DNA from 3 places in the Selenomonas sp. FC4001 genome. Region 3 is predicted to be linked to each of the others. Evidence: riboswitches for the same ligand, from Rfam matches in the RefSeq annotation. Region 3 holds a riboswitch; each other region holds the start of a gene.
What was found. Region 3 has a riboswitch for cobalamin ahead of T320_RS04475 (ABC transporter substrate-binding protein). Riboswitches for the same ligand answer to the same signal wherever they lie in the genome.
Positions count from the first base shown of each region.

Region 1 (3,768 bases), on a different contig from region 3:
AGTCTTCAGACCCGGTGCATTCTTCACGGCCCACTGCGCACATTTGGCTATTTCATCATAGAGACTCGAAACGGCCTTGCTGTTTTTGCCAACAGCCGTCAATTCCCCCAAGGGGTCAGCGCCAACGATGCCCCGTACCTTCGCCAAATCCTGGCCAGAGGCTTTGAGGGCACCGGCAAACAGCGACAACATGGGAAGTGCCGACTCACCGGCATAGAGATACAGCGGATATTTATCCAGCTTCAAGCCATTCAGCAGGGTGTGCATATCATCCAGCGTGGTCACTGACACGCCCTCATCCCCAGGGGCTGCTGCCGTGCGCACATCCTGCGCCTTCAAACTCGCGCTGTCCAGCTTGATATGATAGATGGTGGAACCTTTCTCCTGTTCATGGCGCAGGAGTTCATTGTTCTCAGCAGGCATGGTTTCATCACAAACCTGCGCTATGCCCCAGGGCTTACCCAAATAACCGCTGGGCTGGGCCCCGCGCAGGAAATCATCCATGCCGGGGAAAGAATCCTTGGGCAGGATGTCTTCTGTGTCCCTACGGAAATACATAGGGTCGAAGGTGATGCCCTCATAAGTTTTGGTGTACATTTTCTTCTCGAAGGGGGCTCCCTTCAAGAGGGCGATACAGGCTTCCTTCCACTCCTCATAAGTGGGCGGGGTAAACTCGTCCAAGGGAACATCGGGAAAGTCTGTCTGCTGTTCGGCCTTTTTCAAAATGGCCTGCAGGTCCAGCTCGCCACCGGTTTCGTTACTCATAGCACAGCCTCCTCTTTTTCGGGGTAAACACACAAAAAACGGCAACCTTTTCGCGAATGCAAAAAGATTGCCGTCTAATAATCGTGCCAAACAGACCCACGGTAAAAAACCGCCGGTATCTGAATACCCCACGCTAGATTCAATCCCCTACCCATCGCTCGCAGGCACAACTCTGAAATCAGAGTCACGGTGATGTCAGAACAGGCAGTTCTCCTGGCTCGGTTTCATCATCCTGCATCGCCTTCCCAAGGTACGCTTATCTACCCCAGTGACAAAATGATGCAGGACTCCACCTTACAGTGGCGGGACCGCTCCGGCTTATACCGGATTCCCTATTAAGTCCGTAGGACACCTGTTCCCAAATATATTCAAATCTAATGCCAATATTAATACAAATTATTAAATTTGTCAAGAAACTCTGTCAATGACTCCATTTTTCTGCCCACAAAAAAATAGCAGTGAACGACAAGATTCACTGCTATCTGACACATTATTTATCTAATGATTTTACTTTACTGGAAATAACCGTCATCGCTACGAGCAGGCATGCCAGCGCCGCACCTAAGCCCATCCAGCCATTGCCGGTAAAGCCGTCCACCACATAGCCGATAAGCGAGCAGGCGGCTACCGTCATCACGTAAGGCAGCTGGGTGCTCACATGGTCTAAATGGTCGCACTGGGCACCGGCCGAAGCCAATATCGTGGTATCGGAAATCGGCGAAGCATGGTCACCGCCCACAGCACCGGAGAGGATAGCGGCCACACAGATGGTCAGCATCTGCGGGTCAGCACCTACGACAGCTACCGCAATGGGAATCAAAATACCAAAAGTTCCCCAGCTCGTGCCGGTCGCAAAAGCCAGACCAATGGCCACGAGGAAGAAAATCGGCGGCAGCAGCATGATAAGCGTCGCATTCGCGCTGACGATGCCACCGACAAAGCCGCCCAGGTTCAGATACTTATCACTGCAAATGCCCGAAAGCGTCCAAGCCAGACACAGAATGAAGATAGCCGGCGTCATTGCCTTGAAGCCCCAGCCGAAACTGTCACAGAAGGCATTGAAGGAAATGACCTTGCGAGGCAGGTATAAAAGGCCCGTAAAGACAAAGGCAATAAAGGAACCCAGTACCAAAGACTTGGAAGAATCACAGTCCGCAAACGCCTCGGCAATGCTCTTGCCCTCGTGAATTCCGCCGGTGTAGAGCATGCCGTAAACGCAGGCCGCAATCAGCACCAGAAGCGGCAGAATCAGGTCAATAATCTGGCCATTGCCCTGCTGGTCTTTGTGTACTTCGCCATTTCCCTGATATTCCTTGGGAATCTCAAAATTTTCATTGCTGCGCTTAACGTCATGCGCCATCGCGCCGAAGTCCTTGCCCGTCCAAATGATGAAGAACAGGAAGATAAGCGTCAGCCAGGCATAGAGATTGAAGGGAATCGTCTGGATAAAGAGGGAGAACCCATCAATCTCCGAGCCTTCCGGCAGAGAAGAACCAACAGCCGCCGCCCAGCTCGACACCGGCGCAATAATGCAGATAGGTGCTGCCATAGCATCGATGATGTAGGCCAGCTTTGCGCGGGATATCTTAAATTTATCCGTCACCGGGCGCATAACCGTACCTACAGTCAGGCAGTTGAAGTAATCATCAATAAAAATGACCAACCCCAAAAGCGCCGTAATGAGAGAAGCCTGACGCTTGCCCTTAATCGTGCGGGCTGCCCAGTCACCATAGGCGCTGGTAGCACCGCTGCGGGTAATTGCCGCCACTAAAATACCTAAGATTACCAAAAATACCAAGATGTTGACATTGCCGCCCACCTTGTCCGCCATAACCTTAAACATGGTCAGCGTGGATTCCAAGAAGTTGCCCCCCGTAAAGAGCATGGCACCCGAGAAGATACCGATAATCAGGGACATGTAGACTTCCTTTGTCCACAAAGCCAGTAAAATGGTGATAACTGGCGGCAGGATGGACCAAATCGATTCAGCCATAACCTACCTGCTTTCTGCTATAATTAGCTTATTTTTTCCTAATACAATACACGAACCTAATTGTATAACATTTTTTGCATAGTAGCAAGAGCAGATAGGCATTTTTTGCAAGTTTATTCGTTTACATCGCTATGCTAAGCTAAATCACTAAATGCATCAGCAAGCTGTGCAAATTCATTCAGGGAAAGCGTTTCTCCCCGCCGCGTCGGGTCAATACCCGCGCGTTCCATGGCGTCGCGAACCTGTTCTTTGGGCAGTCCGCCGCCTTTAAGCGCGTTGGCCAGAGTCTTGCGGCGCTGGCCGAAGGCGGCCTTCACCACGCGGAAGAACATCTTTTCATCCTGCACCTGTACCGCAGGCGTTTCTCGCACCTTGCAGGCGATAACCACGCTGTCCACTTCTGGAGCAGGGATGAAGGAACGGGGCGGCACGTCCAATACGATTTCCGGGTCGGTGTAATACTGCACGGCTACCGACAAGGCGCCGTAGTCCTTGCCGCCGGGTTTGGCCACCATGCGCAAGGCCACTTCCTTCTGCACCATGGTCACCATATGGGTGATGGGCAGATGGCGTTCCAACAGCGCCATCAGAATCGGCGTCGTGATGTAATAGGGCAGGTTGGCCGCTACCTTGAAGGGCTTATCGCCCATGATTTCCGGAATGTTGACCTTTAGGATATCCCCCGGCACAATGCGTACATTGTCGTAACCCTTGAGAGTTTCGGCAAGAACAGCTGGCAGTTTCTTATCGAGCTCCACTGCCGTGACATCAGCACCAGCTTCAGCCAGGCCCTGAGTCAGCGTGCCAATGCCGGGGCCGATTTCCAGCACTCGGTCGCCTTCTGCAATCTGCGCCGCATCCACAATACCCTGCACGATGCTGCCGTCAATCAAAAAGTTCTGGCCCAGCTTCTTGCTCATGCGCAGTCCGAACGCCTTGAGGATATGGGTGGTTACCTCCCGGCTGGCAATCTTCGGCTGTATGGCTTTATCACTCATTTATTTTCCTCC
Region 1 covers NZ_KL370794.1:12,143-15,910, reverse strand. Annotated here, with positions in the region: gene T320_RS13035 (methylmalonyl-CoA mutase family protein) at 1-765, opposite strand, end outside; cobalamin riboswitch at 951-1,136, opposite strand; gene T320_RS13030 (Na+/H+ antiporter NhaC family protein) at 1,256-2,758, opposite strand; gene rsmA (16S rRNA (adenine(1518)-N(6)/adenine(1519)-N(6))-dimethyltransferase RsmA) at 2,893-3,756, opposite strand; gene rnmV (ribonuclease M5) at 3,753-3,768, opposite strand, start outside.
Region 1: it holds a riboswitch for cobalamin, as region 3 does, so the genes downstream of both, T320_RS13035 (methylmalonyl-CoA mutase family protein) here and T320_RS04475 (ABC transporter substrate-binding protein) in region 3, are expected to answer to the same signal.

Region 2 (3,768 bases), on a different contig from region 3:
TAATCGTATCACATAGCGAAAAATTGGCAGCAGGAGTTGTGGAAATCGCTAAGATGATGGCTCCCAATGCGCCGTTAGTGGCAGCAGGGGGACTGGATGATGGCGGCCTGGGGACAAGCTATAGCAAGATAAGCGACGCTATCGATGAAGTGTACTCCGATGACGGTGTGGCCGTGCTCATGGATATGGGCAGTGCCGTAATGACCACGGAAATCGTTATCGAGGACAAGGATGACAGCAAGGTAAGAATGTTGGACTGTCCGTTGGTGGAAGGGGCAGTGCTTGCCGCAGTGGAATCCATTGGCGGCATTACCTTGGATGAACTGGCGGTAAAAATCAAGGAATCCTACAATGTACGTAAGTTCCCAGAGTAAAGGTGGTAATCATGAAGGAAGAAATCTTAGAAGTAATTGCGACCCGGCATAGCACCCGTAAATTTAAGCCCACGATGGTGGAGTCGTCCCTGCTGGAGAAAGTTATCGAAGCAGGCCGCCGGGCACCCAGCGGTAAGAGCAAGAATACGAATCATTTTTTGGTGATTCGCGATGCGGCGGTGCTGAATAAATTGGTGGAATTGGTGCAGTCTGAATTTGCCAAGATGGAGATTACGCCGGAAAATGAAGCCAATATCGGCGGCGCTATCAAGCTGTCCAAGAAGGGGAATTACGTCTTCAAGTACAATGCCCCGGTGCTGATTGTCGTAGCCAATAAGAAGGACTATGGCAACAATATGGCGGATAGCTGTGCCGCCATGGAGAATATGCTGTTGGCAGCCAATGCGTTGGACTTGGGCGCCTGCTGGATAAACCAGCTGCGCTGGCTGCAGGATAATCCGGTGCTGCTGGACTATCTCCATGAACTCGGCATGAAGGATGACGAATGGGTTTTCGGTTCCATCAGTCTGGGTTATCCGGATATGCCGGATGGTCTGCCCAATCGGAACATCACCACCATCAAGGGCAATGAAGTAACGTATATTGGCTGAGATGAAAATTATTTATTGCGTTGACAATAAAGAAAATTTATGCTAATATACATACTGTAAACGAAAGCACAATCGAATATGGTTGGGTCAGGTGTCTTAGACTTAATAGGGAAGCCGGTATAAGCCGGCGCGGTCCCGCCACTGTAACAGGGAGTTTATCTGCATAGTTATGTCACTGGGAGTTCATCCTGGGAAGGCGCAGATAAATGTTGATCTGGAGCCAGGAGAACTGCCTGATTAACAATCGCCGTTTGACCTGCGAGTGATGGGGATGGAGATTTATCGGTACTGAAAAGTTTTTAGAACCTGGGTTAGTGTGGGTATTTTCGAGTAGCGTAAATGAGCTCTTCCCTACGCGGGAAGAGCTATTATTTTGCCTATTTCGTCGAAAGGTTTTTCCTGTCGGTTTTATCTGACAGGAAGAAATGCTCATACATTTCATTCAGTTCTATGGATTGTCTGCGTTCTTGCAGCAGCTCCGATAGCTTTATCGGAGCTTATTTTTTTCCATTTACATAGGGGACGTGTTCCCATGACTATCGGGGATAGTGGATAATAATTTGAGGGGAGTCTTTGGACACCATGGAAGCACTTTGTATTGGATTAGCACTTTTAGGACTTATGTATTTTGCTTACCGCGGTTGGTCAATTATTCTGATTGCACCGTTTTTCGCGGGGCTGGCGGCGCTGGCCAGTATGTTTGATATACTGCCGGTGTACAGCGAGCTGTATATGACCAGATTAGCGGAGTATGTGAAGACATATTATCCCGTATTCCTTTTCGGGGCAGTGTTCGCTAAGCTGATGGAAAAAGGGGGACTGGCTTCGGCCATCGCCGGCAAGATTGTGGATGTGCTTGGGGAAAAGCGGGCAATTCTGGCGGTATTGATGGGCTGCGGGGCTTTGACTTATGGCGGGCTCTCCGTATTCGTGGTGGCCTTTGTTATGTATCCCTTTGGTGCGGTGGTGTTTAAGAAGGCGGACATTCCCAAGCGGTTGCTGCCGGCGGCGCTTTGGGTTGGTATCTTCTCCTTTGCCATGGTATCGTTGCCCGGCACACCGCAAATTCAGAATATTATTCCGTCCTCATATTTTCAGACAAGTACCTGGGCGGCACCGGGCATCGGCTTGTTTGCTTCCCTGTTGTTCTTGCTGATTGGCTGGGGCTGGATTGGCCGAAGGGCAAAACATTTGCAGGCACAGGGAGAAGGTTATGGTGACCATGGCAGTGACGGACGTAAGAAACGCAATCCGAAAATTAATATTCCCTGGTATTGGGCAATGGTTCCCCTGCTTATGGTTATTGTCATCAATGTGATTCTCTCGAATCCCTTTGGTTGGGAATGGGGCTTCCATTGGAATGAGGAAAGTCTGGCTGCCTTTGTGCCCTTGAAGTTGACACTACTGGCTTCTCATGTAGGTAAGGTTTCGGCCATCTGGTCTATCAGCGTGGCTTTGATTCTTAGCAGTATTGCCGCTGCCTACATCGGCCGCAAACGGTTGAAAGTCACCGATGGTTTCCTGCCAACCGTCAACTATGCGGCACTGTCCTCTGGCTCTGCTGCGCTCAATGTTGCTTCCGGCTATGCCTTCGGCTGCGTTATTACCGCTATGCCAGGTTTTGCGCCTGTGACGGAATGGCTGGTGGGCATTGCCGCTTCCTTTGGCCCGCTGCTGTCGGCGGTTATTACCACGAATATCATGTGCGGCATTACTGGTTCTGCTTCCGGTGGTTTGACCATTGCTCTGTCGGCGTTGGGTGACCAGTGGGCATCCATGGCCATCGCCGCAGGGATTCCCTTGGAGGTTCTCCATCGTATCGTGGCGGTAGCTTCCGTAGGTATCGACCCGGTTCCGCATTGCGGCGCACTGGTAACTCTGCTGGCTATCTGCGGTCTGTCCCATAAGGAATCTTACTTTGACATTGCCATGATTATGGGCATGAAGTTCTTGGTTCCGTTCCTGTGCATTATCTTCTATATGCTGACGGGAATCTGCTAAGCTGTTGGTTGACATCTAAATATTAAGCAAAGCTCGTAAAAGGCCGGTGCAACTATTTCTTTCACTGAGACGCTTCGCGTCAAACATTACAGAAATAGTTGCACCGGCCTTTATTGTTAGTTGTGATAAATGAACCTGAATGGATTAGGTATGCTTTAATGGTTCGTAAGCATCTGTGTGGAGGTATTCCCGGTCAACAACTTCGCCGTTTTTCATCCAAAGGCGGTAGAGGGACGGGCGCATGGTGCTGCCTTCCGTGACCAGAGCAATGCTCTTGCCGCCCAAGTCAGCTTTGGTGCCCAGAACGTAAATGGTCAGAGTATTGCCGCTGTTGGCGATGGTGAGGTAGACGGGATGGGGCAGGGGATTGCGGAAGACGAAGTCGATGAGACCGTCTGCCACGGTGGCATCCCGTCCTGCCGGAACATAGGCAGAGGAAGCAAAGTGACCTGTGCGTTCCACAGGCGTAAGGCCTGCCAGCAAAATCGCGTTGTAAAGTGTGGAACTTACCTGACAGACACCGCCACCCACATCGATAGCGTGCTGGCCGTAGACGATAACGCCGGCGTTCTTGTAACCTGCGTCATAAGTGCGGGGGCCTACAATAGAGTTAAAGGAAAGTGTGGAGCCGCTGCGGATTAATGCGCCCTGCAGATGGCTGGCGGCCAGGCCAATGTTATCGCCGCGGTCACCGGGATAAAAGCTGGTGGTATAGGAGCCTAAGACACCATCGATGGCTGCTAAATCACTATTCTGGACAAAGGGCGGCTGCTCGGCAGGGA
Region 2 covers NZ_JNJF01000014.1:89,519-93,286, forward strand. Annotated here, with positions in the region: gene dhaM (dihydroxyacetone kinase phosphoryl donor subunit DhaM) at 1-374, shown strand, start outside; gene T320_RS07480 (nitroreductase) at 386-985, shown strand; cobalamin riboswitch at 1,058-1,237, shown strand; gene T320_RS07485 (GntP family permease) at 1,568-2,986, shown strand; gene T320_RS07490 (VanW family protein) at 3,131-3,768, opposite strand, start outside.
Region 2: it holds a riboswitch for cobalamin, as region 3 does, so the genes downstream of both, T320_RS07485 (GntP family permease) here and T320_RS04475 (ABC transporter substrate-binding protein) in region 3, are expected to answer to the same signal.

Region 3 (3,768 bases):
CCTTGATTACTACTGGGAAAAGGATGAAGATAAGCGGGCGCTGCAGCGGCGCATGTTTATCCATCAGCTCGATTTGGCCCGGCAGCTGCATCTGCCGGTCTGCATCCATGATAGAGAGGCACATGGGGACACGCTGGCCATCCTCAAAAAGGAAGGCAAAGACCTAAAAGGTGTCCTGCATTGTTTCTCCGGTAGCTTCGAAATGGCTCAGGAAATCTATAAAATGGGCTGGTATATCGGCGTGGATGGCCCGCTGACCTACAAAAACGCTGCGAAACTTCCAGAAATCGTGGAAAAATTCCCGTTGGAACGCATTTTAGTGGAGACAGATGCCCCATATTTGGCACCTGTACCCATGCGCGGCAAGCAGAATGAGCCGGCTTTTGTCCGTTATGTGGCGGAGAAAGTTGCCGAAATAAAGGGAATTTCTGTGGAAATGGTGGCTAAACAAACCTCAGAGAGCGCTGAGGAATTATACGGTATCTAAAACGGGAATTTGCCTGTTTTTGAGCAAAAGTGGTGGACGAACTATGAAAATAGCCGTCCACTGCTTTTTTATTCCCATTTTTCATGTGTTTTTCAGCTAAATGTGGGAGAATATATCGGTGGGATTTGACAAGGGTTCAAATCTCATGCTATACTGCTAAAAGTTCTTCACCAAACCTTGAAGGGGGCTTTTAATGAGTTTAAAGAAGCTGTTAACATTCAATCATAAAGAACAGAAAATCGTAATGTGCGTGGTGCTGGCCATTATGATGATGATGACAACTGGTTTTACCAAAACCACGTTGCCGGACGATTGGCACCAGGTGACCATTGTGGCCGATGGCAAGACAATTACGACCACGACTAATCATACGAATCCAGCTTTTATCTTAGGAAAAAATGGCGTGAAACTTAGAGCCAATGACGAATACCATCTGGAAAAGGATGGCAAGAACACGAAAATCACCGTTTACCGCGCGGTTCCGGTAACGGTAACGTACAATGGTCAGGCAAAACAGATTGTGACCAGCAAGCAGACCGTAGGTGACGCCCTGATCGAGTTGGGCTATAATCTGGAGGACGTGGAAACGCCTCTGGGACTGGATGCGAAAATTCAGGAGAACCTAGACATAGTAGTATCTGACAGTGCCAAAAAACGCGAGGCACTGCAGCGTATGCGTGAAGAACAGATGAGACCCAAGGTGCAGACGGAAATGGGCATGATGGCCTATACCGCCGCCTACACTATGGAAGCAACGGCTTACCTCCCCACAGATGGGAGCGGCGCAGGCATTACCGCCACTGGTATTCCTGCCCGCCGCGGTGTCGTTGCGGTTGACCCTGGGGTCATTCCATTGGGGTCCCGGGTATATATCCCGGGGTATGGCGTGGCTATCGCTGCCGATACCGGCGGTGCTATCCGCGGTCAGAAAGTGGACCTGTGCATGGAAACTTACGGCGAATGCATGAACTTCGGCCGGAGAAACATTGAGGTTTACGTACTAGCTTAAAAAGTGGGCTGCTACACGAGTATTGAACGTGTAGCAGCCCACTTTTTGTATGAATGGCTTTTAGAAGAACAAAGTTACTAGCATTGACAACAAATATAGATAATGATATTATATAAAACATATTGTAAACAATAAATTTTATAGGGATTAGGTGTTGTAATACTTAATAGAAAAGCCGGTTAAATTCCGGCGCGGTCACGCCACTGTAATGGGGAGCGAATCTGCAAAAGTAACGTCACTGGGGGAAACCTTGGGAAGGCGCAGAGGTGCAACGAACCAGAGCCAGGAGAACTGCCTAATTGACAATCACCGTTATTACCTGCGAGGGATGGGGAGGGGATTAGCCGTATTTTCTGTGCCATTAGGTAATTTTATAGTGCAGGCTTTCAGCTGTCCTTTTACGAGGATGGCTTTTTTGATTGTTTGGAGGGATGGAATATGCAAAAACCTTTTCGCTGGATATTGGCAATAATGTTGGTATTGAACCTGGCATGTTTGGCTGGATGTAAAGGGAATACGGCAGAACAAAAAGATAACGCGGCCTATACGGTGATGGATGTACAGGGGACGTCGGTTAACATCCAATCAAAACCACGGCGCATTCTGACGATGTCCATGAGTACGGATGAAATAATGTTGGGATTGGTAGAACCAGAGCGCATGGCAGCAGTTAATGCCATGCTGGATGATCCAGCGAGTTCCAACGTAGTAGAGTTGGGAAAACAGGTGGCGAACAAAATCCGTTATCCTTCGGTGGAGGAGATAGCTGCTTTGCAGCCAGATTTGGTGATTATTCCTGATTGGGGAGATTTGTCCCGTGTGGCAGCGCTGCGCGATTTAGGGATTCCAGTGGTGGTTTGTAAGGGGCCTCGCAGTTTGCAGGAGATTAAGGAGACAATCACGCTGCTGGCTCAGGCTGCTGGCGAACCAGAGCGAGGGGCGATATTGCTATCCAAGATGGATAAAAAGCTTGCGGATATTGGGGAAAAGGTGGAAAAAATACCTGCTGAGCAGCGACGCAGTGTGGTGCTGATTTCCTTGATGAAGGGCTATGGTGGTGCAGGCTGTTGCTTTGATGAAGCATGTCAGTTGGCTGGTGTAATCAACGGGCGAGCAGCCGCAGGCATTAAAAACGGCGAAGAGATGAGCAAGGAAAAATTGGTGGAGATAAATCCAGATATTTTATTTTTACCAACATATAATAATCATGGTCAATTTGATATTAACCGCTTCCGGTCCGAATATCTGGATGATCCTTCGCTGCAAAATATGCAGGCGATAAAAAATGGTCAGCTGTTAGAACCGGATGAAGGATATATATATAATTGTTCACAGGATTTTGTTTTTGCTGTACAAGAGATAGCCTATCGCGTCTACGGCGACAAGTTTAAATTGCCACCACAGCAGCACTTGTCAGCAATCGAGAATTAAGGGGGAATCTTAAGTGCAGAATAATTTGACGAGGAAGGCATTGACGGCATGTGCTATGGGGAGTTTGTGCTTGGGGGCGACAATCTGTCAAGCTGAAACAGTAAATGAGGACTTGGGTGATGTCGTGGTAACGGCAGAGCGTATGCCCTCCACCCGGATGCGCACGCCGGCAGATGTCACGGTAATTACGGCTCAGCAGATTGAGGATAATCGCTATCAGACCGTAGGGGAGGCTCTGCGTAATGTCAATGGAGTGGTCATTACCAATGGGAATGCCAATGGCGATGCGGAGGTAATTATCAATGGTGATCAACGTGTGGTTGTTTTGCTTGATGGTCAGCGCCTAAATAATGACCAGGGGTCGATGACTCGTGGCAGTATTAGCTTGGGGATGCTGCCATCGGTGAAAAATATTGCGCGTATTGAAGTGGTCAAAGGGGCGGGCTCTGCGCTTTACGGCAGTGATGCAGTAGGGGGCGTCATCAATATCATTACACGACAGGGAGAAAAAGCCGAGACTACTTTGGATATGAATATGGGGTCTTTCGGTCAGCATAACTATGAATTGACAAATCAGGGAATAGCAAATGGGTGGAGCTGGTTTGTAACGGGAGGCTTACAGAAACGGGGAGACTTCAATTACAAAGGGGGCGGAAGTTCCAGCAACCAAATGCCAAATAGCGACTATGACAATCAGAGCATATCGCTGCGGCTCGATAAGCAATTGACGAAGCAGGAGTCTTTGCGTTTTACTTTTACGCATCGTTCATTGGATGCCGGTATAGCTGGTAAGAGTAATGGCAGACAGGAACATATCTATAATTATGGTGCTTTAACATGG
Region 3 covers NZ_JNJF01000010.1:13,867-17,634, forward strand. Annotated here, with positions in the region: gene T320_RS04465 (TatD family hydrolase) at 1-487, shown strand, start outside; gene T320_RS04470 (G5 and 3D domain-containing protein) at 681-1,496, shown strand; cobalamin riboswitch at 1,629-1,810, shown strand; gene T320_RS04475 (ABC transporter substrate-binding protein) at 1,935-2,927, shown strand; gene T320_RS04480 (TonB-dependent receptor plug domain-containing protein) at 2,941-3,768, shown strand, end outside.